Regions from separate parts of the Paractinoplanes hotanensis genome, predicted to be linked through region 1. Evidence: riboswitches for the same ligand, from Rfam matches in the RefSeq annotation. Region 1 holds a riboswitch; the other holds the start of a gene.

Region 1 (14,236 bases):
CGTGTGCGCGACCTCGGCCGACGTGAGCTGCCCGCCCGCACCCTGTGCATGGGCGATCAGGGCCTCGGTGAGAGAACGAACGTCGGCACCGTTCTGGTGGGCTTCTGTCACGAAAGACCTTCCGGAGGCGAGGATTTGCACGGCCATTGAGCCCAGCGCAGCGCACGGCGGGGAGGCTGGCCGGTGTTGGTGTGGGGACCCCCGGGACGCGGACGATCGGTGCTGTGGTGTCCGCGAAGCGGTGGGCAGGGGTGAATTGTAGCGCCGTCGGGCGAGATCCTCCCGCCGCAGCACGCCGCGGGGGCCGCCGACCTCGGTGATGAGGGCCGGCGAGAGAATGCTAACGGCGGAAAGGGCGTACACGTGAGTGAGTTTTCGGCGGCTTCGACCCCATCGACACCCGGCGCTTTGCTAGGGCTCGCGGTCCGGGTGGCCCGCGAGGCCGCGGCGACCGCGCGGCGGATGCGGGCCGAGGCGATCGGCGATGTCCAGACCAAGAGCACCGCCACCGACGTGGTGACGGCGGCCGACAAGGCGGTTGAACGCCAGGTGATCGAGGCCTTGCGAGCGGCCCGGCCCGATGACGACGTGCTGGGTGAGGAGTACGGGACCTCGGCGACGAGCGCCACGAGCGCCGTGCGCTGGATCCTCGACCCGATCGACGGCACGGTCAACTACCTGTACGGGCTGCCGCAGTATGCGGTCTCCCTGGCCGCCGAGCTCGACGGCGTGGTGGTGGCCGGCGTGGTGGTCAACGCGGCCAACGACGACGAGTGGACGGCCACCCTCGGCGGGGGCGCCTGGCGGGGCGGGAAGCGGCTGCACGGCTCGGCCCCCGGCAGTCTGAGCCAGACTCTGGTCGGCACCGGTTTCGGGTACGACGCGAGGCGGCGCGAGCATCAGGGCCGGGTGCTGGCCGGCCTGATCACCCAGGTGCGCGACATCCGGCGTTTCGGCTCGGCGGCGCTCGACCTGTGCGCGGTAGCCGAGGGCACGCTCGACGCGTACTACGAGAAGGGCCTCAACCCGTGGGACTGGGCCGCCGGCGGTCTGGTTGCCACCGAGGCCGGGATCGTGGTCTCCGGCCTCGGCGGGGTCGCCCCCGGCATCGACATGCTCGTAGCCGCCCCGCCGGCCGTTCACGGTCCCCTGCACGACGCCCTGGCCGCCCTGGACGCGGCCGGCGGCGCCTAGGGTCTGTTTCGTGGTTGAGGCGGGGCTGCGGCGCGGTCCAGATCCCGCCTGGCGGCGTCCCGCGAAAACCCGGTTCCAACACCGGGAGCCGGGCTTCCACGGGCCACCACCAGACGAAATCTGGACCGCGCCTCGCTCCCACCCCAATTACGAAACAGACCCTAGGAGTCCTTGTCGGCGGGCTTGACGCAGGCGCCGGGCGGCAGCGTGGGCTCGCCGACCTCGACCAGCGACTGGTTGACCTCGGTGGTGGTGGCGAGCTGGCGATACTGGTTGCCGATCACGATCTCGATGACCCCGCCCTTGCGCTTGGCGCTGTAGGTCATCTTCGACTGGGCCAGGAAGTACGCCCGCAGCAGCTGCGCCTTGCCGACCGTGTCCGGCCCGTAGCGGATCTCGGCGACGCCCTTGAGCTTGGACTTGCTCTCAGCCGGCTTCTGGGTGGTGAAGCGCCTGTTCTTGAACTCGTTCGTGACGCTGTCGGCCAGCCCGGGGTTATCCGTGCCGTTCAGCACCTTGACGGTGACCTCGGCGGGATCATCGGGCAGGGTCACATCGGCGAGGGGCGCTCCGGCCGGACAGCCCTCACCGGCGGCCGGGCCGCCCTGGGTGTCCCGGACCAGCGCGACGATGACGAACACCACCGCGGCCACGGCAAGCACGCCGACGACGACGAGCGCTCGTACGCGCGCAAAGCTCATGGGGTTGGCTCCAGTGATTCTTGGAAGGTGCAGCTGGGGGTCTGAGGCCCGCCCGGGGAAGGGGTGGGACCTGTCGAGAGGTTAGCGTCTGTGCGCCAGGCACGCGGAAACAGGGAATACTTCCGGCGCGCCGACGATGATCCAGAGGCTGCTACCCCTACTTTGATGTCGCCTCGGTCACATCGGGAACAATGGGCCGCCCGTGCGCGTACATCACTGCCGCGACAGCGGTAGTGTTCCCCGCTCACCGGGGGTGTTCGGCGTGTCAGGGGCAGTGTCGGAAGCAGTGTCGGAAATCGTCCGGCGGAACCGGGAACCGAAACAACGTCGCTGGCGTTACTAACGCCAAGTGACACATCGATACAGGAGAGTGAAGACCGATGGCCACCGACTACGACGCTCCGCGTCGCGATGAGGTCGACCTCGGCGAGGACAGCCTCGAGGAGCTCAAGGCCCGCCGCGCCGACTCGCAGTCGGGTTCAGTGGATGTCGACGAGGTCGAGGTGGCGGAGAGCTTCGAGCTTCCCGGCGCTGACCTGGCCGACGAAGAGCTCACCGTCAAGGTGCTGCCGATGCAGACCGACGAGTTCCGCTGTGCTCGCTGCTTCCTCGTTCATCACCGCAGCCAGCTGGCCGCGGAGCGGAACGGGGAGCTGATCTGCCGCGAGTGCGCCTGACCAGGCCACTCGCGCAGTGCACCACAACCCGGCCGCGGTTCGCGGTCGGGCGTCAGGCCGTCGCCGGGTTTGACCCGGGGTCGACACGGGGCATCACCATGGAGGCATGAGCCCCGGGACCGACGACGGGAGGACAACGATGAGCGGAACCGACCACACCGCCGAGACGAGCGATTCGCGGGCCCTGGAGCAGACGACTGCCAAGAACCAGGAGCTGGCCGCGGTCGACGCCGAGCTCGGGGCGACCGTCGCCGCTCTCACCGCCGACGACCTGGAACCGGCCGGTCGGCGGCAACTCCTCGGCCGGCTCGTGGGGGACATCCGCCGGCGGGGGCTCGGTCAGTTGTTCAAGCCCACGGCGGCGATGCGCTGGATGGGGGACGTCGTCGCCGACGTCGCACCGCATGTGCCCGTCCGCGACGTCGAGACACTGCGACGCCACTTCCCCGGCCTGGGCGACGACGATCTGGCCGACCGCCTGATCCGCAACGCGGCCCGTTCGACGGCCGGCGTCGGTGCGGCCGGGGGCGGCGTCGCCGCGGTCGAATGGGTCGCGCCGCCGACCCTGCTCACCGCACCGGTGCTGCTCGCGGCCGAGACAGTCGCCGTGGTGGCGATCGAGCTCAAGCTCGTCGGCGAGCTGCACGAGATCTACGGCCAGCCGATCCGGGGCGGGCTCGGCCAGCGGGCCGGCGCGCTCATCCAGGCCTGGTCGCAGCAGCGCGGGGTCAATCCGCTGGTGCCCGGCGTGGGGGTGGCATCGGTGCTCGGCACGGCCGCGCGCAAGGAGCTGCAGAGCACCCTGCTGAAGCGGTTCGGCCGCAACCTGACCACCCTGGGCCCGTTGCTGACGGGTGCGGCGGTGGCCGGCTATCTGAACCGGCGGGCCACCCGGAACCTGGGCGAACACATCATGAAAGACCTGCGGAAGAGCCGTCGGAAGGTCATCGACGGCTGAGCAGCGCCGTGGCCAGCTCGACCGGGTGGCGGGTGCTGACGATCCAGTACGGCGTGGGGTCGCCGGGGTCGTTGAGCAGCACCTGGACGGCCGGGCCGATCCACGGGCGCTGCACCACGAACGCGAGCGGGTGGGCGCCCACGCCCAGCGCCTCGCGCTTGCCCTCGGCGTCGAGCGCCACCACGTCCTGAACGAACTCGAGCGGCAGCCGGGCGTCGTCGACCTGGAACTCGTCGTCGGTCACGGCGACCCGGATGCGACTGGTCCAGATCATGCCGGCCACGGCCAGCGGCACCAGGACGGCGAAGGGCGCCCAGGCGGGCATGTCGGGGAAGCCGAGCAGCACCTCGACCGCGAGGATCGCCACGACCAGCAGCATGACCGGCCAGATCCACCAGGTCAGGTGCAGCCGCTCGGCGTAAACGGGGGCCGCGGTGGTGCGCGTGGAGGACTCCGGTGTCACCCTGGAAGGGTACGGCGCGCCTCCGCGACGGGGCACGGCAGGATGGCAGGGTGAGTGCCGCCCGCCGCCGCACCAGTGAGGAATCTGTGCCTTGACCGATGTAGTGATCCCGATCCGCCTCCTCGAGAAGGACCTGCCGCTGCCGGCGTACGCGCACCCGGGCGACGCCGGGGCCGACCTGGTTGCCGCCGAGGATGTCGAACTGGCGCCCGGGCAGCGTGCCAAGGTGCGGACGGGCATCGCGGTCGCTATCCCGCAGGGGTATGTCGGCCTGGTGCATCCCCGCTCCGGTCTGGCCGCCCGCCTGGGCGTCACGGTGCTCAACGCGCCGGGTACGGTCGACGCCGGTTACCGCGGCGAGATTCTGGTGATCCTGGTGAACCACGACCCGGCCGGCACGGTCAAGATCTCCCGCGGCGACCGCATCGCCCAGTTGGTCGTCCAGCGGGTCGAGCGGGCGTCGTTCCACGTGGTCGAGGAGCTCGACGACACCTCCCGCGGCGCCGGTGGCCACGGGTCGACGGGCGGGCACAGTGCGTTGCCCACCCGACAGGCATGAGATGGAAGGTCAGTAGAGATGTTCTCCCGTAAGCGCGGCGGCCCCAAGCACGTACGTGCGACCGACGCGGCGCCCTCCGAGGCGCTCAAGCAGAGCCTGGCCGCGGGCGACGAGCCCCCACCGCCCGACCACGGCCCGTGGGACGCGAGCTACGCCCCCGACGACGTGCAGCGGCTCGACCTGGGCAGCCTGCAGATCCCGGCCGTCGACGGCGTCGAGGTGCGGGTGCAGGCCAACCCGGACGGTGCGGTCGAGCAGATCGTGCTGGTCGACGGCGAGAGCGCGCTCCAGCTCGGGGTCTTCGCGGCGCCGCGCTCCGAAGGCATCTGGAACGAGGTGCGGGCCGAGATCGCCGGGGCGATGACCTCCGACGGTGTGGCGCCCCGCGAGATCGACGGGCCGTACGGCGTCGAGCTGGCCGCCCGGGTGAACACCCCGGAGGGACCGGCCGACGTGCGCTTCGTGGGCGTCGACGGGCCGCGCTGGATGGTCCGCGCGCTCTACCAGGGCGCGGCCGCGGCCGATCCGTCCCGTGAGGGCCGGCTGGGCGAGGTTCTAGCCGGTCTGGTGGTCGTCCGCGACAACGAGGCCCGCCCGGTGCGCGAGGCGCTGCCGCTGCAGCTGCCCAAGGAGATGACCGAGCAGGCCCAGCAGGAACAGGCTGAGCAGGAGCAGGGCCCGGCAACGAACGGCAGCCGGCCCGCCTAGCGGCTCGTGACAGTGGTCACCCAGGGCGTACCTTGTAAGGGCGGCACGGCGTTGGTCCGTGCCGTTCATCCCGTGTGGGGCGAGGAGAGGTCATGACCACCGACGAGCGCACCGGCCTGCGCCGGTTCTTCGACCGGTTGACCGCCACCGATTCCGAGCTCGACGCGCGGGATCTTCAGCGCGAGGTGGCCAAGTGCGGCGCGATGCCGGCCGGCCAGTGCTCCCGCGGTCAGGTCGTCTCGGTGAACGGGCGGTTGCGTACGGTGGCATACACCCCCCGTACCAACCTCCCGACGCTCGAGGCCGACCTCTGGGACGGCAGCGACGTCGTGACCCTGATCTTCCTGGGCCGCCGGTCGATCGCCGGCATCGAGCCCGGCCGACAGCTCACCGCGCGCGGCCGCATCGCGATCAGGGACGACCGTAAGGTCATCTACAACCCGTACTACGAGCTGGAGGCGCCCCGGTGACACCCGGCAGCGAGCCGCGTCACGCCGCGCACGAAACCGTGGAGGAACGGCTCGCCGAGGAGGTCGTCGAGGATCTCGACCTTCATCCGGTGCCGGAGCCCGCGAAGAAGGACGACGGGGAGGAGCCCTTCCCCTCGATGTCGGAGCAGATCTCGGAGCAGCTCGGCGGGGTCCGCGGGCTGATCGAGTCGAGCCTTCCGGTGCTCACCTTCGTGATGCTCAACGTGATCCTCGGCGACACCGTGGTCGGGCTCGAGAAGCGTACGGCGCTCTACTGGGCGATCGGCGGCGCGGTCTTCACGGCGCTGGCCATCGGCGCCTTCCGGCTGGCCCGCAAGCAGCCCGTACGCCATGCGGTGAACGGTCTCTTCGGCATCGCGATCGGCGCCTTCCTGGCTTGGCGCACGGGCAACGCCGAGGACTTCTACCTCCCCGGCATCCTGCTCACGTTCGCGCAGGCGGCGGCGCTGCTGATCAGCGTGATGGTCCGCAAGCCGATCATCGGCTACGTCTGGGGCATCATGGCCAACAAGGGCCAGCAGGACTGGTTCGGCAACGCCCGCCTGTTCAAGACGTTCCAGTGGCTCACCCTGGTCTGGGTGGTCTCGCTCAGCCTGCGCGCGGGCATCCAGTTCGTGCTGTGGCAGATGGGCGAGGCGAACGCGCTCGGCATCGTGCGCATCCTGATCAGCTGGCCGATCTACGCCGCCACGTTCGCCTTCACCGCGTGGGCCATCCACCGCGTGACCAGCGAGCAGAAGGCAGCTGAGACCACCGCCTAACCGAGTTCGCGACCCTCGCTGCCGAGCACGACGGCGCGGATCTGGTCCTCCACCTCGGCCGTGCAGACGAAGATCAGCTCGTCCCCGGCCTCGAGCGTGTCGTCGGCCGTGGGCACCATGACCCGCTTGCCGCGCAGGATCGCCACCAGCGCCGAGTCGCGGGGGAGCGGCACGTCGCGGACGGGCTGACCCTCGTACGGCGCGTTCCGGGGCAGGGTGATCTCGACCAGGTTGGCCTCGCCCTGGCGGAAGGTCATCAGGCGGACGAGGTCGCCGACGGTGACCGCCTCCTCGACCAGGGCGGCCATCAGGCGCGGCTTGCTGACCGAGACGTCGACGCCCCACTGCTCGGTGAACAGCCACTCGTTCTCGGCCCGGTTGACCCGGGCCACCACGCGCGGCACGGCGAACTCGGTCTTGGCCAGCAGCGAGACGACGAGGTTGGCCTTGTCGTCGCCGGTGGCCGCCACCACGACGTCGCAACCGGCCACGTCGGCCTCCTCGAGGCTGCTCAGCTCGCACGCGTCGGCCAGCACCCAGTCGGCCTCGGGCACCCGCTCGGGCCGCAGCTGGCGGGGCTGCCGCTCGATGAGCATGACCTGATGGCCGTTGCCGATCAGCTCCTGCGCGATCGAGCGGCCGACGTTGCCGGCTCCGGCGATGGCGATCCGCATGGTCACAGCCCCTCCCTGGTCGCGCCGGAGGCGACGTCGAGCACGGCGCCCACCGTCTCGTCGGTGACCAGCATGAACACCTGGTCGCCGTCCTGCAGCACGGTGGACGGGGTGCCCAGGGTGCCCATGCCGAACCGCATCAGATAGGCCACCCGCGCGCCGGAGAGCTCCTCGAGCGACTTGAGCGTGCGGCCGACCCAGTCGCGGTGCAGCGGCGCCTCGACGATCGAGACCACGCTGGTTGGGTCGCGGAACACCTCGACCATGCCCTCGGGGACCAGGTGGCGCACCATCCGGTCGGCCGCCCAGCGGATCGTGGCCACGGTGGGGATGCCCAGGCGCTCGTACACCTGGGCCCGTTTCTGGTCGTAGATGCGGGCCACGACCCGGGAGACGCCGAACGTCTCGCGGGCCAGCCGAGCGGAGATGATGTTGGAGTTGTCGCCGCTGGAGACGGCCGCGAACGCGTCGGCCCGCTCGACGCCGGCCGCCCGTAGCACGTCGCGGTCGAAGCCGACCCCGGTCACCGTGGCGCCGCCGAAGTGGGAGCCCAGACGGCGGAAGGCGTCCGGATTCTGGTCGATGACGGCGACCGAATGGCCCCGTTCCTCGAGGTTGTGAGCGAGCGTCGAACCGAGCCGCCCGCACCCCATGATCACCACGTGCACGTGTCGTGCCCTCCCCGGATCGTGCTCCTGGGTGAGAGATTGCCATGCGCCCGCCAGAGCCGGTGGCCGGGGCGGGGTACAGGGCTCGAGGTGCGGCCGTACGCTTTGCACTCGTGGCCAGTCCGACCTCCCTCGCGAAGCGGCTGCTGCTCGGCCGGCCGTTCCGTTCCGACCGGCTGCAGCACACTTTGCTGCCCAAGCGCATCGCCCTGCCCGTCTTCGCCAGCGACGCCCTCTCGAGCGTGGCCTACGCGCCCGACGAGATCCTGCTGACGCTGTCGATCGCCGGGGCCGGGGCCTTCTACATCTCACCCTGGATCACCCTGGCCGTCGCGGTCGTGATGGTCACCGTGGTCGCCAGCTACCGCCAGAACGTTCATGCCTATCCCTCGGGCGGCGGCGACTACGAGGTCGCCACGGTCAACCTGGGCCCGCGGGCCGGGCTTGGTGTGGGTAGCGCGTTGCTGGTCGACTACATCCTGACCGTGGCCGTGTCGACCACAGCCGGCGTGACCAACCTGGGCTCGGTCGTGCCGTTCGTCGCCGAGCACAAGGTGGCCTTCGCGGTCGGCGCGATCACCCTGCTCACCGCGCTCAACCTGCGGGGGCTGCGCGAGTCGGGGACGGCGTTCGCGGTGCCGACGTACGCCTTCATCGTCGTGATCCTCGGCATGATCCTCACCGGTCTGTTCCGGATCTACGTGCTCGGCGACGACCTCCGGGCGCCCAGCGCGGGCCTGGTCATCGCGGCCGAGGAGGACCACCTCACCAGCTTCGGTTTCGCCTATCTACTGCTCCGCACGTTCTCGTCCGGCTGTGCGGCGCTCACCGGCGTCGAGGCGATCTCGAACGGCGTGCCCGCGTTCAAGCCGCCCAAGAGCCGGAACGCCGCGACCACGCTGATGCTGCTGGGCGGCCTCTCGATCGTCATGCTGTTCGGCATCGTGCTGCTGGCGCGGGCCACCCACCTGCAGTACGTCGAGGATCCGACCCTGCAGATCGTGTCCGGCCCGGCGAACTACGTGCAGCATCCGGTCACCGCCCAGCTCGGCGAGACGATCTTCGGGTCGGGGTCGGTCCTGCTCTACGTGGTCGGCGCGGTCACCGCCCTGATCCTCTTCCTGGCCGCCAACACCGCCTTCAACGGCTTCCCGGTGCTCGGCTCGATCCTCGCCCAGGACCGCTACCTGCCCCGCCAGCTGCACACCCGCGGCGACCGGCTGGCCTTCAGCAACGGCATCATCTTCCTGGCCATCGCGGCGATGATCCTGGTGGTGGCGTTCCAGGCCGAGACGACCCGGCTGATCCAGCTCTACATCGTGGGCGTCTTCGTGTCGTTCACGCTGTCGCAGGGCGGCATGATCCGGCACTGGAACCGGTTGCTGCGCACCCAGCGCGACCCGGAGAAGCGGCGCCGGATGGTGCGGTCGCGGGCCATCAACACGTTCGGCATGGGCCTCACCGGCACCGTGCTGATCATCGTGCTGGTCACGAAGTTCCTGCTCGGGGCGTGGATCGCGATCGCCGCCATGGTGGCCATCTACGGGCTCATGGTGGCCATCCGCAAGCACTACACGAGGGTGGCGCGCGAGCTGGAACCGACCGAGGAGCGGCCCGTGCTGCCCTCCCGCAACCACGCGGTCGTGCTGGTCAGCAAGGTGCACATGCCCACCCTGCGTGCGGTGGCGTACGCGCAGGCGACCCGGCCCGACACGCTCACCGCGGTCACCGTGAACGTGGACGACAAGGACACCCGGACGATCCAGGAGGAGTGGGAGCGCCGCCAGATCCCGGTGGCGCTCGCCGTGGTCGACTCGCCGTACCGGGAGATCACCGGCCCGATCATCGACTTCGTCAAGGGCGTGCGCCGCGGCTCCCCCCGCGACGTGGTCACGGTCTTCGTGCCGGAATACGTGGTCGGCCGCTGGTGGGAGAACCTGCTGCACAACCAGAGCGCCCTGCGCATCAAGGCCCGGTTGCTGTTCGAGCCGGGCGTGATGGTCACCAGCGTGCCCTGGCAGCTGCGCTCCAGCCAGGACAGGGACCTCGACCGTTTCGACCAGAGCCTGACCCGGGTGCCGGCCCGCGGGCCCCGCGTGCGGGCCGCCGAGCCCCCGGCCGACCAGGAGACGGAGTCGCGCTCGTGAATTCACTGGAAGAGGGTGAACGCGTCGAGCTCACCGTCGGCGCTCCCGCCCACGGCGGGCATTGCGTCGCGCGGGTGGGCGGCGAGCACGGCCAGGTGGTGTTCGTGCGGCACGCGCTGCCCGGCGAGCGGGTCACCGCCGAGATCACCGAGCTGCACAAGGGCTTCCTGCGGGCCGACGCGGTCGAGATCCACGAGGCCTCGGCCGATCGGGTCGAGCCGCCCTGCCCGTACGCCCGCCCGGGCGCCTGTGGCGGCTGCGACCTGCAACATGCCTCGGGCGAGGCGCAGCGGCGGTGGAAGGCGTCCGTCGTCGAGGAGCAACTGCGGCGGCTGGCCAAACTGCGCCGGGAGGTGCACGTCGAGGAGCTGCCGGGCGGGCTGCTGGGCTGGCGCAGCCGCGTGCGCTACGCGGTCGACGCGGCCGGCCGGGCCGGGCTGCTCAAGCATCGCTCGCACGAGGTGGTGGCCATCGACCGCTGCCGCATCGCGCATCCCGCGATCCAGAAGCTCGACCTGCTGCGGCGGGAATGGCCCGAGGCGGACGCGCTGGAGGCGGTGGCGACCACCGGTGGCGACGTGACCGTGCTCGCCCGCCCGACCGGCGCCGGGGGCCTGCTGCCGCCGGACGACCCGGCTGAGGGCACGACGCTGGGCGGCGGCGGGCGGCAGCTCGTCGAGGGCCCGGCCGAGGTGACCGAACGGGCCGTCGGGCGCGCCTGGCGGGTGCCGCCGGAGGGCTTCTGGCAGGTGCATCCGGCGGCGGCCGAGACGCTGGTGGCGGCGGTGGTCGAGATGCTGCGGCCGGCCGGGGGCGAGAGCATGTGGGACCTCTACGGTGGGGCCGGGCTGTTCGCGGCGGCTGTCGCCGGGCACACCCACGGCCGTACGACGGTGGTCGAGTCCTCCTCGGCCGGCGTGGCCTCGGCCCGGACGAATCTGGCCGACCTGCCGCACGCCGAGGTGGTGCAGGCGCGGGTCGACTCCGCGCTGCTGCGTCGCCGGGTGACCGGCCCGGTCGACCTCGTCGTGCTCGACCCGCCCCGGGCCGGCGCCGGGGCCAAGGTCGTGCGCGCGGTCGTGGCGGCAGCGCCCCGCGCGGTGGCCTACGTGGCCTGCGACCCGGCCTCGCTGGCGCGCGACATCAACACGTTCCAGGAGCTGGGCTGGCGCCTGACCGCGTTGCGGGCCTTCGACCTCTTCCCGATGACCCAGCATGTGGAGTGCGTCGCGCTGCTCGAGCGCTGAGCGCCTCTGCCAGATCGCGCGCGAGAAGGCGCAGGCCGGCCACCTGGGCGTGGCCGACGCGCGCTATGACCCGGACACCGGGAAGGTCACGCTGCTGTAGCGACCGCGCGCTCGGCGGCGGTGATCGCGTTGCGGAACAGCATCGCCACCGTCGTCGGGCCCACCCCGCCCACGCGCGGGGTGATGGCTCCGGCGACCTCGGCGCACTCCTCGGCCACATCGGGCAGCAGGCGCTTGCCCTCGTAGCGGACGCCGGCGCCGATCACCGTCGCGCCCGGGCGGACGTGCTCGGGCTGGATGATGCCGGGCACTCCCGCGGCAGCGATGAGGATCTCGGCCCGCTTGGCGTAGCGGGCCCAGTCCGGCACGCCGGTGTGCACCACGGTGACGGCGGCGTTGGCTGTCGGGCGCTTCTGGGCGAGCAGCATGGCCAGCGGCCGGCCCAGCGTGGCGCCCCGGCCGAGGATGACGACCTCGTGGCCGGCGACCGGGATCTCGTAGTGGGCCAGCAGCGCCTCGATGCCGGCCGGGGTGCAGGGCAGCGGACCGGGCAGGCCGACGGCCAGGCGTCCCATGTTGAGCGGGTGCATGCCGTCGACGTCCTTGTCGGGGTCGAGGGTCTGCAGCGCCGCGTCGTAGTCGAGGTGGGCCGGGATCGGGTATTGGATCAGCACCCCGTGCACACCCGGATCGGCGTTCAGCTCGGCGATCACGTCGAGCAACTGCTGCTGGGTGGTGTCGCCGGAGAGGTGCCGGTGCGGGGACTCGAAGCCCAGCTCGGCTGCCTGCCGCTGCTTGATGCGGATGTAGCCGGCGCTGGCGTCGTCGTCGCCCACGAGCACGGTGGCCAGGCTGGGCGTGACGCCCTGGGCCTTCAGCTTGGCAGCGCGCTCGGAGACATCGGCCAGGACCGCCTCGGCGACCGGAGCGCCGGGAAGTAGGCGTGCGGACATGCGACCCCCTTGTCGCACGGGGGCCCAGGCGGTCGACTCCCCGTGACAGGCTCCCCGATGGTCGATCCATCCCCGGTGCCGCCAGTCGCGTGCCCCAAGTCTGCCCGACGCCGCCCCAGTCTTTGATACCGGGTTGTTACTGTGCGGTAGATCACCGCAAGATCGCAGGTCGCGTCCATGTGTCGGTTGTGTGTAGGAGCTGGGGACGGCCCTTCGGACGGGATGCGTTGTCGCCCCACGCCGATAGACTTCGACCCCATGAGCGACGTCTCCGCCTCTGACGGCATCCTGGCCAGCATCACCTCTCCGGGTGACCTCAAGCGCCTCACCCCCGAGCAGCTGACCCTCCTGGCGGCGGAGATTCGCGATTTCCTGGTGGCCAAGGTGTCCCGCACCGGCGGCCACCTCGGCCCCAACCTCGGCGTGGTCGAGACCACCCTGGCCATTCACCGGGTCTTCGACTCGCCGCGCGACCGCGTGCTCTTCGACACCGGTCACCAGGCGTACGTCCACAAGATCGTCACCGGCCGGCAGGGCGGCTTCGACCTGCTGCGCCAGCGCGGCGGCCTGACCGGCTACCCGAGCCGGGCCGAGAGCGAGCACGACTTCATCGAGAACTCGCACGCCTCGACCGCCCTGTCCTACGCCGACGGCATGTCCAAGGCGTTCGCCCTGCGCGGCGAGGACAGGCACGTCGTGGCCGTGGTCGGCGACGGCGCGCTCACCGGCGGCATGTGCTGGGAGGCGCTCAACAACATCGCCGCGGCCAAGAACCGCCTGGTCATCGTCGTCAACGACAACGGCCGCTCGTACGCGCCGACGATCGGCGGCCTGGCCGACCACCTCTCCACGCTGCGCCTGAACCCGGGCTACGAGAAGGTTCTCGACCTGGTGAAGGACGCGCTGGGCTCGACCCCGGTCGTGGGCAAGCCGGTCTACGAGGTGCTGCACGCGGTCAAGCGCGGCATCAAGGACGCGGTCAGCCCGCAGCCCATGTTCGAGGACCTCGGCATCAAGTACATCGGCCCGGTCGACGGCCACGACCAGCAGGCCATGGAATCGGCGCTGCGCCGGGCCAAAGGCTTCGACGCGCCGGTCATCGTGCACTCGGTCACCCGCAAGGGCTACGGCTACCGGCCCGCCGAGCAGGACGAGGCCGACTGCCTGCACAGCCCGGGCAGCTTCGACGCCGAGACCGGCAAGCTGCTCGCCTCGGCCAAGCTGAAGTGGACCAACGTCTTCGCCGACGAGCTGGTCAAGATCGCCGACGAGCGGCCCGACGTGGTGGGCATCACCGCCGCCATGGCCGAGCCGACCGGCATCGCCGCGCTGGCCAAGAAGTACCCCGGACGGGCGTACGACGTCGGCATCGCCGAGCAGCACGCGGTGACCAGCGCGGCCGGCCTGGCCATGGGCGGCCTGCACCCGGTGGTCGCGGTCTACGCCACGTTCCTCAACCGGGCCTTCGACCAGGTGCTGCTCGACGTGGCGATGCACGAGCTGCCGGTCACCTTCGTGCTCGACCGGGCCGGCATCACCGGCCCCGACGGCCCCAGCCACTACGGCATCTGGGACATGAGCGTGTTCGGCGTCGTGCCCGGCCTGCGCATCGCGGCGCCTCGCGACGAGGCCACGCTGCGCGAGGAACTGCGCGAGGCGGTCGCCGTCGAGGACGGCCCGACGATTGTCCGCTTCCCGACCGGCGCCGTACCGGCCGCTCTGCCCGCGGTGCACCGCGTCGGCCAGGTCGACGTGCTGCGCGAAGACGAGACCAAGGACGTGCTTCTGGTCGCGGTCGGCTCGTTCGCCGGGCTGGGCCTCGAGGTGGCCGACCGCCTGGCTGGGCAGGGCTTCGGGGTCACCGTGGTCGACCCGCGCTGGGTCCGCCCGGTGCCGATCGAGCTGACCGGCCTGGCCGCCCAGCACCGTCTGGTCGTCACGCTGGAGGACGGCGTGCGGGCCGGCGGTGTGGGCGATGCGGTGGCCGGCGCCCTGCGCGACGCGGGCGTCGAGGTGCCGCTGCGCGACTTCGGCG
Region 2 (14,236 bases), on a different contig from region 1:
GACCCCCAGCGCCGCGGTCGGCTCGTCGAGGATCACGACCTTGCTGCCGAACGCGGCCGACCGGGCCACCGCCACCGCCTGCCGCTGACCGCCGGAGAGCGACTCGACGGCCTGGCCGATGTTCTGCAGGGTGGCCACGCCGAGCTCGCTCATGTGCCGTTTCGCCTCCGAGCGCATGTACGCCCGGTCGAGCATGCGGAAGATCGAACCCATCGGTCCGGCCTTGCGCTGCTCGCGGCCGAGGAACAGGTTGTCGGCGATGTCCAGGCCGGGCGCCACGGCCAGGGTCTGATAGACGGTCTCGATGCCCGCCGAGCGCGCGTCCATGGGCGTACGGAATTGGATCTGCCGCCCGTCGAGGAAGATCTCGCCGCTGTCCGGCACGAGGGCGCCGGACAGCGCCTTGATCAGGCTCGACTTGCCGGCGCCGTTGTCGCCGATGACCGCGAGGATCTCCCCCGGGTACAGCTCGAGGTCGCTGCCGTCGATCGCGACGACCCGGCCGTACTTCTTGACCAGCCCCTTGGCCTGCAACACAGGCGTCCGCTCGGCGGCGTGCCGCGGGCCCGCCGGGTTGGTGTCGGTATCCGAGCTCACGGCTGGACCTCCCGGGACATGCCCTCCTGGCCCTCGCCTGCGAGGCCGTTGGTCGGTGCGGCTGGCTGCCGCCCGGTGCAGTCGGTCATGTCTTCACCTTCCTGATCCACTGGTCGAGCGACACGGCGATGAGCACCAGCAGGCCGATCGCGAAGCCCTGCCAGACCACCTCGACGCCGCCCAGCTGCAGGCCGTTGCGGAACACGCCGACGATGAGCGCGCCCACCAGCGTGCCCATCACGGCCCCCCGGCCGCCGAAGAGGCTGGTGCCGCCGAGCACGACCGCGGTGATCGAGTCGAGGTTGTACTCGACGCCCACGTTGGGGCTGGCCGACGCGAGCCGGCCGATCAGGATCCAGCCGCCGATCGCATAGAGGAGGCCGGCCACGGTGTAGACCGAGAACAGCACCCGGTTCGTACGGATGCCGGCCAGCCGCGCGGCCTCGGCGTCGTCGCCGGTCGCGTAGACGTGCTTGCCCCAGGCCGTGGACCGCAACGCGTAGAAGAAGAACCCGAACAACAGCAGCATGATGATCGAGCCGTACGTCAGCCGGAAGTTGCCGATCGGGATCGAGTCGCCGGTCCAGGTCATCAGCGACGGCATGTCGGAGCCGCGGATCGTCTCGCTGTTGCTGACCACCGAGTTGAGCGAGAAGAAGATGGTCAGCGTGCCGAGCGTGACGATGAACGGTGGCAGCTTTATCCGCGTCACCAGGAAGCCGTTGATCGCGCCCATCGCCGTGCCGCAGGCGAAGCCGAGCAGCAGCGCGATGATGCCGGGCACCCCGGCGTCGACGCAGAACGTGGCCATCAGGATCGACGAGAAGACGGCGATGGCACCGGCCGACAGGTCGATGCCTGCGGTCAGGATGATCAGCGTCTGCCCCAGTGCGAGCGTGGCGATGACCGTGACCTGCTGCAGCACGAGGGAGAGGTTGGTCGCCGTGAAGAACCGCCCGTTGACGATCGAGAAGGCGATGATCGCGACGAGCAGCACGGCCAGCGGCCCGAGGATCGGGTTGGCGTGCAGGATGTGTTGGATGCGCAGGCCGAGCGAGTCGCTCTTGCGTACGTCGAAGTCAGCGGTGGCAGTCGCCATAGCGGTACCTCCTGGACATGCCCTCGTGGCCCTCGCCCGCGAGACCGTAGTTCGGTGCGGCTGGGTGCCGCTCGGTGCAGTCGGTCATGTCAGCCCCAGCAGTTCTGCTTGCCCCACGCCGAGTCCTTGGACTCGACGCCGGCCTGCGGGTCGTCGGTGATCAGGTCGGTTCCGGTGTCGACGAAGTCCTTGCCCGAGGTCGCCTGCGGCTTGGTGCCGTCCTTGGCGAACTGCGCGATGGCCTCGACGCCGAGCTGCGCCATCTTGAGCGGGAACTGCATCGAGGTGGCGCCGATGACGCCCTGGGCGACGTTGTCGACACCCGGGCAGCCACCGTCGATCGAGACGATGACGGTGTCCTTGTCGCGCCCGGCCGACTTGAGCGCCTGGTAGGCGCCGGCTGCCGCGGGCTCGTTGATCGTGTAGACCAGGTTGATCGTCGAGTCCTTCTGGAGCAGGTTCTCCATGGCGGTCCGGCCACCGTCCTCGGCGCCGTCGGTGACGTCGTGCCCGGCGATCCGCGGATCGTTCTCGTCGCCGATCCGGTTCGGGTCGCCCACGTCGATGCCGAAGCCGTCGAGGAAGCCCTGGTCGCGTTTGACGTCCACGGACACCTGGTTGGCGTTGAGGTCGAGCATGGCGATCTTCGCCTGCTTGCCCTCCTTCTCGAACTTGGCCTTGGCCCACTGCCCGATCAGCTTGCCGGCCTGGTAGTTGTCGGTGGCGAAGGTGGCGTCGGCGGCGTCGGGCGGGTCGACCGGCGTGTCCAGCGCGATCACCAGCATGTCGAGCTCGTGCGCCTTGTCGATCGAGGGCACGATCGCCTTGGAGTCGTTCGGGGTGATCAGGAAGCCCTTGGCGCCGAAGGACATCAGGTTCTCGATCGCCTGCACCTGGGCCTCGTTGTCGCCGTCCTGCTTGCCGGCGAAGCTCTGCAGCTCGACGCCCAGCGACTCGGCCGCGCTCTCTGCGCCCTTTCTCATCTGGACGAAGAAGGGGTTGGTGTCGGTCTTGGTGATGAGACCGACGACGTCCTCGCCGGTACCTCTGTTGCAGGCAGCGGTCGTGCCGAGCAGCAGTGTCACCACGCAGCCCGCGGCCAGCATCCTTCCGGCCCGAGACATGGTCGGATCGCGCATGCCTCCTCCAAACCGATTTACCGTCCGACCGCCCCGCCCTCCACCCTGAAAAGGACTAAAGACGATGAAAGTCAGAGACAACGTTGTCTGGCAGTAGACGCCCGCCTTCACCCCGTGTCAACAATGAGTTTCCAAGATGTTGCGGACCGTGATCAACATCGATGGGGGTGGATGCATGACGCCTCAACGACCGACCATGAACGACGTCGCCCGCACCGCCGGGGTGAGCCTCAAGACGGTGTCCCGGGTGGTCAACGGCGAGGCCACCGTCGCGCCCGATCTGGTCGCCAAGGTGCGTGCGGCGGTCGAGTCGCTCGACTACCGACCTCACCTGGGCGCCAGCATGCTCCGCCGCAACGACCGTCGCACGAGGACGATCGGCGTGCTGCTGGACGACGTCTCCCATCCCTTCTCGGCCGCCCTGCACCGCGCGGTCGAAGATCAGGCGCGGGCCCGCGGGATCCACGTGCTGACGGGCAGCCTCGACCAGGACCCCGTACGCGAGCAGGCGCTGGCCACAGCGTTCGCCGAGCGCCAGACCGACGGCCTGATCCTGGCCCCCACCGGCGGCGACCTGGGCCATCTCGAAGCGCACACCGGCATGCCCGTGGTCTTCGTCGACCGCATCCCGGCCGGCGTCACCGGCGACTCGGTGGTCTCGACCAACGTCTCCGGAGCGGCCGGCGCCGTACGCCATCTCGTCGCCCAGGGCCACCGCCGCATCGGCTACCTGGGCGGACGCCGGCTGCTGTCGACGGCTCGCGAACGCCACCGCGGCTACCTGCGCGCACTCGGCAGCCATCCCGGCCCCGCGGTGCACGATCTGCACGATCCGACCGCCGCCGAGCGGGCCGCCATCGCCATGCTGCGGGCGCCCGACCCGCCCACGGCCCTGTTCACCACCCAGAGCATGGTGACAACGGGCGCCATACGCGCGCTACGCCGCCTCGGCCGCGAACGGTCCGTCGCCCTGATCGGCTTCGACGACTTCCCCCTGGCCGATCTGCTCGACCCGCCGGTCACGGTGGTCGCCCAGGACCCGTCCCGCATGGGCCGCACCGCCGCCACGGCCCTCTTCGAACGCATCGACGGCTACGACGGCCCACCCCGCGAGATCCGCATCCCGACCACCCTGATCCCCCGCGGCTCCGGCGAACTGTGAGTGAGCACCCGGCAAGCCGAACGCTCCCTCCTCGGCGACGGGCCCCGGGGGACGGGCGGTTACGGGAAGTTGGTCACTGTGGACGGCACGACATTGGTGGCCTGGGCCGGGGCGCCGATGTTGTTGACGACGTGGTCGATCGTGCCGGCGGCCAGGGAGATCGTGAAGATGTTGTGGAATTTCACGCCGCCGTGGGTGGGGGCCTGGAAGCCGTTGGCCGAGTGCACGGCCGGGTTGTCCAGGAAGACGGCGTAGCTGCCCATCGCCCACGCCTCGTGGGTCTGGACGCTGTCCGCCACCTTGTAGGCCGGGTAGCCGAGCACCCCGTCGGTGCGCCACACGGCGTTCGACGGCGGGTCGTACGGCTGCTCGTTCTGCAGGAAGTACGTGCGGCCGCCGTTGCCGTTCCAGAGCACTTCGGTCTTCTGGTAGTGCTCAACGAACAGGCCGTACGCCGTCACGTTGTTGCCGTTGACGATCAGGCCGCTGTCGGCCGTGTTGATCGTCCAGCCATAGGTGCCGGCGTTGCCGTGGTCGGCCCGCCAGGCCCAGATGTGGTCGATGATCACGTTGTTGCTGTTGACCAGCAGGCTGTTGGTGGCCTTGCCGGCGACGTAGCCGCCGATCCGGAAGAACACGTCCTGGACGGTGCTCGGGTTGGCGGCGTGGTTGGCCGAGGACCCGGCCTGACCCATGACCAGCAGGTTGGGCGAGTTGGTGGTGCCCGCGTCGAAGAGCACGCCGGCCACCTTCACACCGTCCACATCGGCCACCTGCATCGCGGTGACGCCGTTGTCCGGGATGATCGTCGCGTAGCCGAGGCCGAGCACCACGGTGTTCGCCCGCGTCACGTTGATGGTCTGGTTGATGTGGTAGATGCCGGGCTGGAAGATCAGGTTCAGACCCTGCGCGAGCGCCTGGTTGATCCGCGCGGCGGTGTCGCCCGGCTTGGCCACGTAGAACTGGCTGAGCGGGATCGACGAGCCCGGGGTGTTGCCGTTGACCCAGGTCGCGCCGGACGTGTTGGTGCGCAGGTTGGGCACGAAGACCGCGTAGTCGCTGCCGCTCCGGTAGAGGTACGGCTTCTCGCGGATCACCGGGGTCTGCGGGATGACGGTGTACGGCGGGGTCGGGTAGCTGGCCGCCGGAGCGCCCTGCACGCCGACGAAGGTCTGATTCCACACCGCGTTGGTGTTCGACCCGATCTGGCTGTCCCGGGTGAACCACTGCTGCTGCGAGTACTGACCCTCGCTGCCGCTGATCCGGGAGTCCGAGATGTAGCCGCCGGACGCCCACCCGTACCCGTTGGGGGCCAGGTTCAGGTTGCCGTGGATGTCCATGCGGCGGAACGGGGCGGCCTGCGAGACGGCCCAGCGGTTGGTGCCGTTCACCGGGTAGACCGACACGTTCTCGGTGCTGCGCCAGAAGTTCTGGGTCGCGTTGCCCTGGAACCAGCCGGCGTCGACGGTGATGTCGCCGTTGATCCGTACGTCCTGCGGGTTCTGCCCGAGGCCGACGATCGAGGTGTAGAAGCCGACCTGGATGTTGAGGTTGTTGTAGGTGCCCGGCCGGAAGGCCAGCACGTAACGGCCGGTGCCGAACTGCGCGCTCTCCTGCTGGGCGAAGATCTGGTCGGCCCGGGCTTGAATACTGGCGCTCGACATCGACGGGTCGAAGACCACCACGTTCGCGCCGAGGCTGCCGCCGCCGGGGATCGGGTCGCCGGTCGGGGGCGGCGTGGTCGGGGGTGTGGTCGTCGTGCCGCCGTAGACCTTGAACTCCCACAGCGAGTACCCGTAGCCGGTGGTGCGCTGGGTGCCGTACATACGCACGTACCGCCCGGTGCCGTTGACCGTGAGGTTCTGGTTGCCCCCGGCCGACGTGGTGGTGGAGTAGACGTTGGTCCAGGAACTCGCGTTGTCCGAGACCTGGATCTGGAACGCCTTGGCCGCGGCGGTCTCCCAGTTGAGCTCGACGCGGGTGATCTGCTGCGAACTGCCCAGGTCGACCTGCAGCCACTGCGGGTCGCTGAACGCCGACGACCAGCGGGTGCCGGTGTTGCCGTCGACGGCCTCGGCCGCCGCGTAGGCGCCGGCCGCTTCCGTGGACGACGCGGTGGCCGGCTTGCCCTGCGAGAGCAGGGTTTCGGCGGCACTCGCGCCGACCGCGGTCGCCGCGGCGTAACCCGCGACGACGGTGGCGACCAGGCCGCTGATCGCGGCGAGGCGCCAGGGGGAGCGTCTCCGCTCGGGTGCGGAGGAGATGGGGATGGTCATTGCTTCTCCTTGGGCGGGGATGCGCAAGGGGGACTTCTTGCGCCCTAGGGAAGACCGATCTCTCCTCTGCACGAGGGAAAGCGCTCCCCCGGGACCGACGCTAGGGAACGTGTTCATCAGCTGTCCATAGATGAACACGGTTCCGGAACTTCGGCGGTCTTGCGCTTGTCACAAAGGCTGGGCTCGATGCGCTCCTCGTTCGGGCATAAATCCAGGTCAATGCCGTACGGCGATGGCTCCGGCGCCCCGCGGCGGACCCGATAACACAGATCTCGGAACCGGTTCCGGCGCGGATCAGCAAAAACGGCATGAGCGCCAATTCGGTCCGATCATGACGTGGAGAGCGCTTACCGACCCGGACTTTCTACCCTGGGACGATGCGGCTGGTCCTCACGAGCGACACCCACCTGCCCAAGCGCGCCCGCGATCTGCCGCCCCCGCTGTGGGCCGCGATCGACGCGGCCGACGTCGTGGTGCACGCCGGCGACTGGGTCGACGAGGCCGCCCTCGACGCTTTCGAGGCGCGCGCGAAGAGACTGATCGGGTGCTACGGCAACAACGACGGGCCTGCGCTGCGGGCGCGGCTGCCCGAGATCGCGTACGCCGACCTCGACGGCCTGCGACTGGCCGTGGTGCACGAGACCGGGGCGTCCACGGGTCGCACCGAGCGCTGTGCGGCCCGCTTTCCCGCGGTCGACCTGCTCGTCTTCGGACACTCCCACATCCCGTGGGACACGACTGCCGCGTCGGGGCTGCGCCTGCTCAACCCCGGCTCACCGACCGACCGGCGGCGGCAGCCCTTCGCCACGTACCAGACCGCCGTGATCGAGGCGGGCCGGCTGACCGAGGTGACGCTGCACGAACTGCCGCGGCGCACTTAGCTGCTGCGCCGGCCTCAGAGCTCGCGGGCCAGTTCGAGGGCCGCGCGGCGTGGGTCGCCGGACCAGCGGGTGGCGAAGCCGTCCCGCAGCCGCCAGCCCTTCCGAGCCAGGGCGCGTTGCCGGGCGAGGTGCGCTTCCGGCCCGTCCGGGTGCGGTCCGCAGAAGACGCCGACGGCCTTGTCCGGCGGGCCGATGCACAGGTCGATCGTCCAGCGGCCCACGGCGTACGCGGGTCTGGCCTCGATGTCGAGACGGTTCAGCTCGGTGGCGAGATCAGCCGGCCAATCGTCCGGCCGGCTGCCACCGGCGATCTCGGGTGGCGCGGCGGCGTACCGGAAGAACTCGTCGATCAGACCGTCGGCGCCGTCGAGGGCGGTGACCACCGCGAGCCGCCGCCGGGCCCGGGTGATCATGACATTGAACAGGTTGGGGTCGGCCACGAAGCGACGCCGGGCGGGCGGATCGTCCGGCCGCAGGCCCAGCGAGACGATCACGACGTCGGCCTCGCTGCCCTGGAACGCGTGGACGGTGCCGGTACGCAGCCCGAGCTCCTCGATTCGTTCCACCGGATACGCCTCGACCAGCGCCGCCTCGATCGCGTCGGCCTGCGGGCGGAACGGCGAGATCACCCCGATCCCCCGGGTGCCGGCGGCCGCTTCCTGCTCGACGAGTTTCAGCACCGCGGCCAGTTCGTCGGGCGCCCGGACGATGTCGATGGCGTCCGCTCCCTCGTTGGCCGGGGTGCGGGTGAGCACGTCGAGGCGGTCGCCGTAGAAGCGCCGGGCCGCGAACCCGATCAGATGCGGCACGCTGCGATGGTGCTCGGCCAGCCAGGTCGCCGGGGCGGCCCCCGCGGCCAGGTCGTACGCGCTCACCCGGCGCACATCGAGCCGCTCGTCCGCGCCGTGCCGCCGGAGCACCTCGGCGACGTCGACATCGCTGACGAACGACACGAACCGCAACTGCCGCGGATCCCCCACGACCAGCGCCCGTCGCGCCCGGGCCAGCACCGGCGCGGCCCGCACCTGGTCCACATGGGACGCCTCGTCGAGCACGACCAGCTCGAACATGCCGGGCGCGGCCGGCAGCAGGTCCTCGACGTCGGCCACCGTGCCGATCCAGAGCGGGAGAGCGCGTACCAAGGGTTCGGCGGGCAGCCCGGCGAGCAGTTCGCGACGGCGGTTGCGCCCGGCCCGCAACGCGGCGGCGAGACCGGCCGCCGCCCGCCGGGCAGTCCGGTCCCACCGTTTCCGGCTGCGGGCGGCCCGGCGCATGGCCTCGCCGACGGCCGCGGCCAGCCTCTCCTCGGCGTCGTGCAGGGCCTGCCACTGCGGCTCCAGGTCGGTGCCCCCGGTCGCGGCCAGCCGGGCTGCGGCCCGCTGCGCAGTGGCTGCGGCGAGCGCGTCGGTCACCCTTTCCCGGGGTACGCCCTTGGGCACGCCGAGGCGGCGCCGGGTCCACCACTCGCGGAACCCACCGCGGGCCAGCCGGTCGGCCACCGCGCGCGGATCGAGGCCGTCCGAGAACGCGCCCGGCACGTCGCCGGCCAGCGCGGCCAGGCGGGGTTGCCACTCGGACAGCTCGGCCGCCCGGTATTCGACCTCCAGCGCTTCCCCGAGCCCTCGGCGGATGTCGTTCACGGCGTCGTGGGCCCGCCGCACGGCCTCGGCGCCGGCTCGCAGCTCGTCGTCGGTAGCGCCCTGCTCGAGGCCGGCCGTCAGCTCGGCGGCCAGGCTCTCGCGCCGCGCCGCGTCCCCGAAGAGCACCGGAACCGGCCCCGGATAGCGTTCCAGCAGCCGCGCCAGCACCTCGGCCGCATGCGGTGACTGCGTCGCCACCAGCACCGACCCGCCCCGATGCACCACTTCGAGCGCCGCCGCCACCACCGTGTGGCTCTTGCCGTTACCCGGCGGCCCCGACACCACGGTGACCGTGTCGGTGCGCACCCGGGCCACCACCTCGGCCTGCGCCTCGTTCAACGGCAGCGGGGAGAGAACCGGCTCAGTCTCGCCGGGCTCGTCCGCGCGGCCCGAACGCCCGCCACCCGACCGATGCCGCTCGGGCTCATCCGGGCGCGTTTCGTGTCCGCCGCCGTAGACCGCGGCGAACGCGGTGCCGGTGAGATCGCGTGCGGCCCAGCTGCGCAGGCTGTCGGCCAGCCCGGCTCCGAAGACGTCCCGCACCACGTAGAGGGCGGGCTCCGGCACCAGGACGATCCGGTCGTTCGGCGCCCGCCGGTCGCTCGCCACCGCGTCCACCGGAAGCCCGGTCGCCTCGGCGGCCGACCACAGCCAGGCCTTGCTGCCGGTCGCCGCCAGCCAGCCCGGCCCGGCCACCCCGGGCGCGGCCTCCAGCGCGGCGGCGAGATTCCGGTCCTCGATGAGCGGCGTGATCTCGACGTCGCCGACCGGCACGACCCGGTAGCCGAGCAACCCGCGATCGAGTTGCACCGGCTGACTCAGCAGCGGCACCCGGATCCTGCGTTGCTTGCCCTCGATCTCGGTCCGCCCGACCAGGAAACCCCAGCCCCGCCGCAGCGGCCGTTCGTCCCGGTGCAGAGCCCCGATAGCCGCGAGCCGATCCACGTCTTTCCCGCGCGGTGCGCGCTCCGCATCCTCCAGCCACACGATCGGCTGGCCGCCGCGCCCCACATCGAGCACGCGGTCGCTCCCGGCCGGCGCGAGCTCGGCGAGCACAGCAAGAACAGTCGACGGCAGCATCGCGCCCGAGGCTACCGCCCCAGCCCCTGTGGATACGCCTGTGGATAACGCCGACTGGCCCAGCCCGGTTTTTGTAAAGTCGCTGCGACCCCCGGGCGGGTGGGCTGGGGAGGAGCAGTAACCGGGGCCGGCTTCAGCGCAGGTTGATCGGGCCGGCGTCGATCGGGATGCGGAACAGGGAGTACGGGTATCGGCGGCGGTCCTCGTCGTTCTGATATTTGGCCTGGCGGTGCAGCTGGTTCGCGGTCACATAGAGGTAGCCGTCGGCCACCGACATGGTGTCGGGCCACAGCAGGCGAGGGTCATGGGCCAGCGTCTCCATCGTTCCGTCGGGCAGGCGGCGCAGGACGGCGTTGTGCTCCCAGTCGGTGAGGTAGAGGCGGCCCCGGTCGTCGGTCTCCAGGCCGTCCGAGGCGCCACCCTTGTCGCCCTCGTCGACGACCGTGGCCGATACGTCGGCGTCGCTGAGGCCGCGGTCGAAGAGGGCCTCCGCCGAGACGCTGTGCCAGCGGCGGGAGACCAGCGCGCAGTAATAGATGCGTGAGCCGTCGGCGGCGATGGCGATGCCGTCGGAGCCCATCCTCACCGGCTGGGGCGGGCCGTCCTTCGGGCGTTCGAAGAAGGGCTTGCCCTCGACCATGGGCAGCATGCCGACCGGCTCGACCGCCTTGGTGGAGGGGTGATCGTGCAGGCGGCGCCAAGCCTCACCGGTGTGCAGGTCGACGACGATGAGCCCGTTCGGGCCCTGGTCCGACGAGTCGGTGATGAAGGCGGCGTTGCGGCGCAGGTCGAAGCGGACATCGTTCAGATACGTCGTGGGCAGCGCGACGTCCTGATCGAAGACGATGGTCCGCACGACCTGGTCGGTCTCGAGATCGACGCACACCAGCTTGGGGCCGCCGTGCCGGGTGGGCTGGAACATCGGGCTGCCGGTGTCGAGAATCCAGAGCCGGTCGGCGGGGTCCACGACGATGCTCTGCACGGAGACGAGAGCTTCGGGATCGGCGTCGTCCCGAGGCGAGTTCCAGTCGACATCGGGATACGGCACGACCTTGCCGTCCCTGATCTCGCCGACGGTGCAGGCGACCTCGTCGCCCCACTTCGGGAAGTTGACGAAGATCCGCCCGGTGCGGGAGACGCTCACGCCGGTGGGCATGGGACCGTCGTCGAAGGTGTGCACGGTTTCCAGGGTGCCGACAGGCTGGTCGGTTGGTTGTTCGCTCACGAACGCCCGCATACCCGACTTGCACCAGCCCATTCGGCGTGGGGCGTGACCACTTACGCAGGCCGCCCGGGTGGGGTGAGCGTTCTGGGCGCGCCAGCGCCCTGCTCGCCCCGCCCGGGCCCTCGACGGGAGTTACGGTCTGTACCCACCACCCCGCCACGACATCGGTTTTCTGGTGTTCAGGATCAGCCCAGATCGACGCTCGGGTAGAGCGGGAAGCCGGACAGCAGCTCGTGAGCCTGCTTGTGGATGTTGTCCGAGACCGCGGGGTCGAGGTGGAACTTCGCCTTGCTGTCCTGGGCCGGCTTGGTGCTGGTGAGGACGGTGTGGATCAGGTCGGCGATCTGGTCCATCTCGGCCACGCCCAGGCCGCGCGAGGTGAGCGCGGGGGTGCCGATGCGGATCCCGGAGGTGTACCAGGCGCCGTTCGGGTCGTTGGGGATCGCGTTGCGGTTGGTGACCACGCCGCTGTCGAGCAGCGCCTGCTCGGCCTGGCGGCCGGTCAGGCCGAACGGGTGCACGTCGATCAGCACCAGGTGGTTGTCGGTGCCGCCGCTCACCAGTCGCACGCCGCGCCGGGCCAGGCCCTCGGCCAGCGCCTGGCTGTTGGTGACGATCTGCTGGGCGTACGTCTGGAACTCGGGACGACGAGCCTCGGCGAACGCGATCGCCTTGGCCGCCATGACGTGACCCAGCGGGCCGCCGAGCACCATCGGGCAGCCGCGGTCGACCTGGTCGGCCAGCTCGGGCTGGGCGAACACGGCGCCACCACGCGGGCCCCGCAGGCTCTTGTGGGTGGTCGTGGTGACGATGTGCGCGTGCTCGATCGGGTTGAAGTCGCCGGTGAAGACCTTGCCCGCGACCAGACCGGCGAAGTGCGCCATGTCGACCATGAACGTCGCGCCCACCTCGTCGGCGATCTCGCGCAGCGTCGCGAAGTTCACCTTGCGGGGGTACGCCGAGTAGCCGCCCACGATGATCAGGGGCTTGAACTCGCGGGCCGTCTCGCGCAGGGCCGCGTAGTCGATCTGACCGGTGGCCGGGTCGACGCCGTAGCTGCGCTGGTCGAACATCTTGCCCGAGATGTTGGGCCGGAAGCCGTGGGTCAGGTGGCCGCCCGCGTCCAGCGACATGCCGAGCATGCGCTGGTTGCCGAACGCCTGCCGCAGCTCGGCCCACTCGGCGTCGCTCAGGTTGTTGACCTGGCGCTTCTCGAACTTCTTGAGATAGGGAACCTCGACCCGGTCGGCCAGGATCGCCCAGTACGCGACCAGGTTGGCGTCGATGCCGGAGTGCGGCTGCACGTAGGCGTAGGGCGCGCCGAACAGCGCCTTCGCGTGCTCGACGGCGATCGACTCGACGGTGTCGACGTTCTGGCAACCGGCGTAGAAGCGGCGGCCGATCGTGCCCTCCGCGTACTTGTCGGAGAGCCAGTTGCCCATGGCCAGCAGCACGGCCGGCGAGGCGTAGTTCTCACTCGCGATCAGCTTGAGCGACTCGCGCTGGTCGGTGAGCTCCTGGGCGATCGCGTCGGCGATGCGGGGCTCGACGGACCGGACCACCTCGAGGGCGGAGCGGAAGGCGGCGGACTCGGGGTTCAGCCCTTCGGCCGGGGTGACATTCTGGTTTCCGCCGCGGTCAGACACAGTCATGGGACCTCCCTATCACGATGCAGAGGCCCAGGCGCACGGCAGGTGTCGTCATCAAGACGAGGCCGCTCCCCGATGGTTGACCACCTTGACGCGCCAGTCACGGCCCGCCGACGAGCATACCGGTCTTGTTCGTCCGGCCGAAACCGTTGATCACTAAGGTAAGCGGCGTGAACGGCGTGCAGATCCTGCTCATCATCGGTGTGGGCATCGCCGTGTCGGCGCTCGCTCGCAAGCGGGGCGTCGAGCCAGGCATGATCATCGTTGTCCTGGCCGCGGGCGCGTCCTTCATCCCCGGGGTTCCGCGGCTCGAGCTCGAGAGCGAGCTGATCCTCGCGATCGTCATCCCGCCGCTGCTCTATTCGGCGACCCGCGGGGCGTCGCTCTCGAACTTCGGCGCCAACCTGCGCTCGATCTGGACGCTCGGCGTCGTGCTGGTGGTTCTCACCGCCGGCGCGCTGGGCCTGCTGTCGTCGTGGCTGCTGCCGACGCTCGGGCTGACCGCCGCCTTCGTCCTGGGCTCCGTGCTCGCGCCGCCGGACACGATCACCACGGTCTCGCACGGCGCCGAGATCGGGCTGCCGAAGCGGGCCACCTCGATCCTCACCGGTGAGAGCCTGGTCAACGACGCGACCGCGCTCACCCTGTTCAGCATCGCGGTGGCCGCCGTCAACGGCGAGCACACCACCTGGCAGGGCGGGATCGGCGAGTTCTTCCGGAACGCCTCGATCGGCATCGTCATCGGCGCGCTGTACGCCGTGATCGCGCTCTGGATCCGCAAGCGGCTGGGCAACCCGACGCTGGAGACGGCGCTGGTGATGCTGGTGCCGTTCACCGCCTTCCTGACCGCCGAGCAGGTGCACGCCTCCGGAATCCTCGCGGTGGTCGTGGCGGCCTTCTCGCTGAGCATCAACCTGACGCTCGACCCGAAACATCAGTACCCCGGCGCGTACCGGACCCGCCTGCAGGAGGGGGAGGTCTGGCCGGTCATCGACTTCCTGCTCGAGACGTTCGTCTTCGCGTACATCGGCCTGCAGTTGAAGTGGGTGCTGGCGGAACTGGCCGAATCGGACGACCCCGGGCTGGGCCGCACGCTGATGGCGGCCGGGGTGCTGCTGGTCGCGGCGGTCGTCATCCGGCTGGCCGGGGTCGAGGTGCTGTTCGGCCGGTGGTCCGTGCGGGAACGGCAGGTCGAGCAACGGGCGGAGCGGGACGTCCGTTACCGCACCCGCCTGCAGGCGATGCGCGACCGCCACCGGCAGCGGCGGGGCCAGGACCCGCTGCCCGCGCCGACCCGCAAGGAGCGGCTGCTGGTCGGCTGGACCGGCATGCGCGGCATCCTCACCCTGGCCGCGGCCGCCTCGATCCCCGAACACACGGCGTCCGGCGAGGAGTTCCCGGGCCGGACCGCGATCCAGGCCATCGCCCTGTTCGTCACCCTCGGGACCCTGCTCCTGCAGGGCACGACGGTGGGCTGGCTGGCCCGAC

The links. A riboswitch is a leader RNA that binds a small molecule or an ion and turns the genes downstream of it on or off. The one in region 1 is predicted to bind ZMP and ZTP.
Region 2: another riboswitch for ZMP and ZTP. It lies ahead of LXN57_RS38585 (glycine hydroxymethyltransferase); the one in region 1 lies ahead of LXN57_RS39795 (bifunctional 5,10-methylenetetrahydrofolate dehydrogenase/5,10-methenyltetrahydrofolate cyclohydrolase).

What each region holds. Positions count from the first base shown of each region.
Region 1 covers NZ_JAMQOL010000063.1:79,816-94,051, forward strand. The annotation lists gene LXN57_RS39725 (RNA polymerase sigma factor) at 1-147, opposite strand, end outside; gene LXN57_RS39730 (inositol monophosphatase family protein) at 364-1,194, shown strand; gene LXN57_RS39735 (LytR C-terminal domain-containing protein) at 1,356-1,895, opposite strand; gene LXN57_RS39740 (DUF4193 domain-containing protein) at 2,276-2,572, shown strand; gene LXN57_RS39745 (hypothetical protein) at 2,679-3,530, shown strand; gene LXN57_RS39750 (DUF3093 domain-containing protein) at 3,517-3,993, opposite strand; gene dut (dUTP diphosphatase) at 4,085-4,552, shown strand; gene LXN57_RS39760 (DUF3710 domain-containing protein) at 4,571-5,260, shown strand; gene LXN57_RS39765 (OB-fold nucleic acid binding domain-containing protein) at 5,353-5,730, shown strand; gene LXN57_RS39770 (DUF3159 domain-containing protein) at 5,727-6,512, shown strand; gene LXN57_RS39775 (potassium channel family protein) at 6,509-7,192, opposite strand; gene LXN57_RS39780 (potassium channel family protein) at 7,189-7,854, opposite strand; gene LXN57_RS39785 (APC family permease) at 7,968-10,001, shown strand; gene LXN57_RS39790 (class I SAM-dependent RNA methyltransferase) at 9,998-11,248, shown strand; gene LXN57_RS48075 (hypothetical protein) at 11,217-11,348, shown strand; gene LXN57_RS39795 (bifunctional 5,10-methylenetetrahydrofolate dehydrogenase/5,10-methenyltetrahydrofolate cyclohydrolase) at 11,335-12,201, opposite strand; ZMP/ZTP riboswitch at 12,217-12,300, opposite strand; gene dxs (1-deoxy-D-xylulose-5-phosphate synthase) at 12,460-14,236, shown strand, end outside.
Region 2 covers NZ_JAMQOL010000060.1:3,947-18,182, reverse strand. The annotation lists gene LXN57_RS38625 (ATP-binding cassette domain-containing protein) at 1-597, opposite strand, end outside; gene LXN57_RS38620 (ABC transporter permease) at 683-1,696, opposite strand; gene LXN57_RS38615 (sugar ABC transporter substrate-binding protein) at 1,786-2,835, opposite strand; gene LXN57_RS38610 (LacI family DNA-binding transcriptional regulator) at 3,011-3,997, shown strand; gene LXN57_RS38605 (discoidin domain-containing protein) at 4,057-6,273, opposite strand; gene LXN57_RS38600 (metallophosphoesterase family protein) at 6,651-7,154, shown strand; gene LXN57_RS38595 (AAA domain-containing protein) at 7,169-9,874, opposite strand; gene LXN57_RS38590 (L-dopachrome tautomerase-related protein) at 10,008-11,099, opposite strand; gene LXN57_RS38585 (glycine hydroxymethyltransferase) at 11,285-12,751, opposite strand; ZMP/ZTP riboswitch at 12,770-12,862, opposite strand; gene LXN57_RS38580 (cation:proton antiporter) at 12,919-14,236, shown strand, end outside.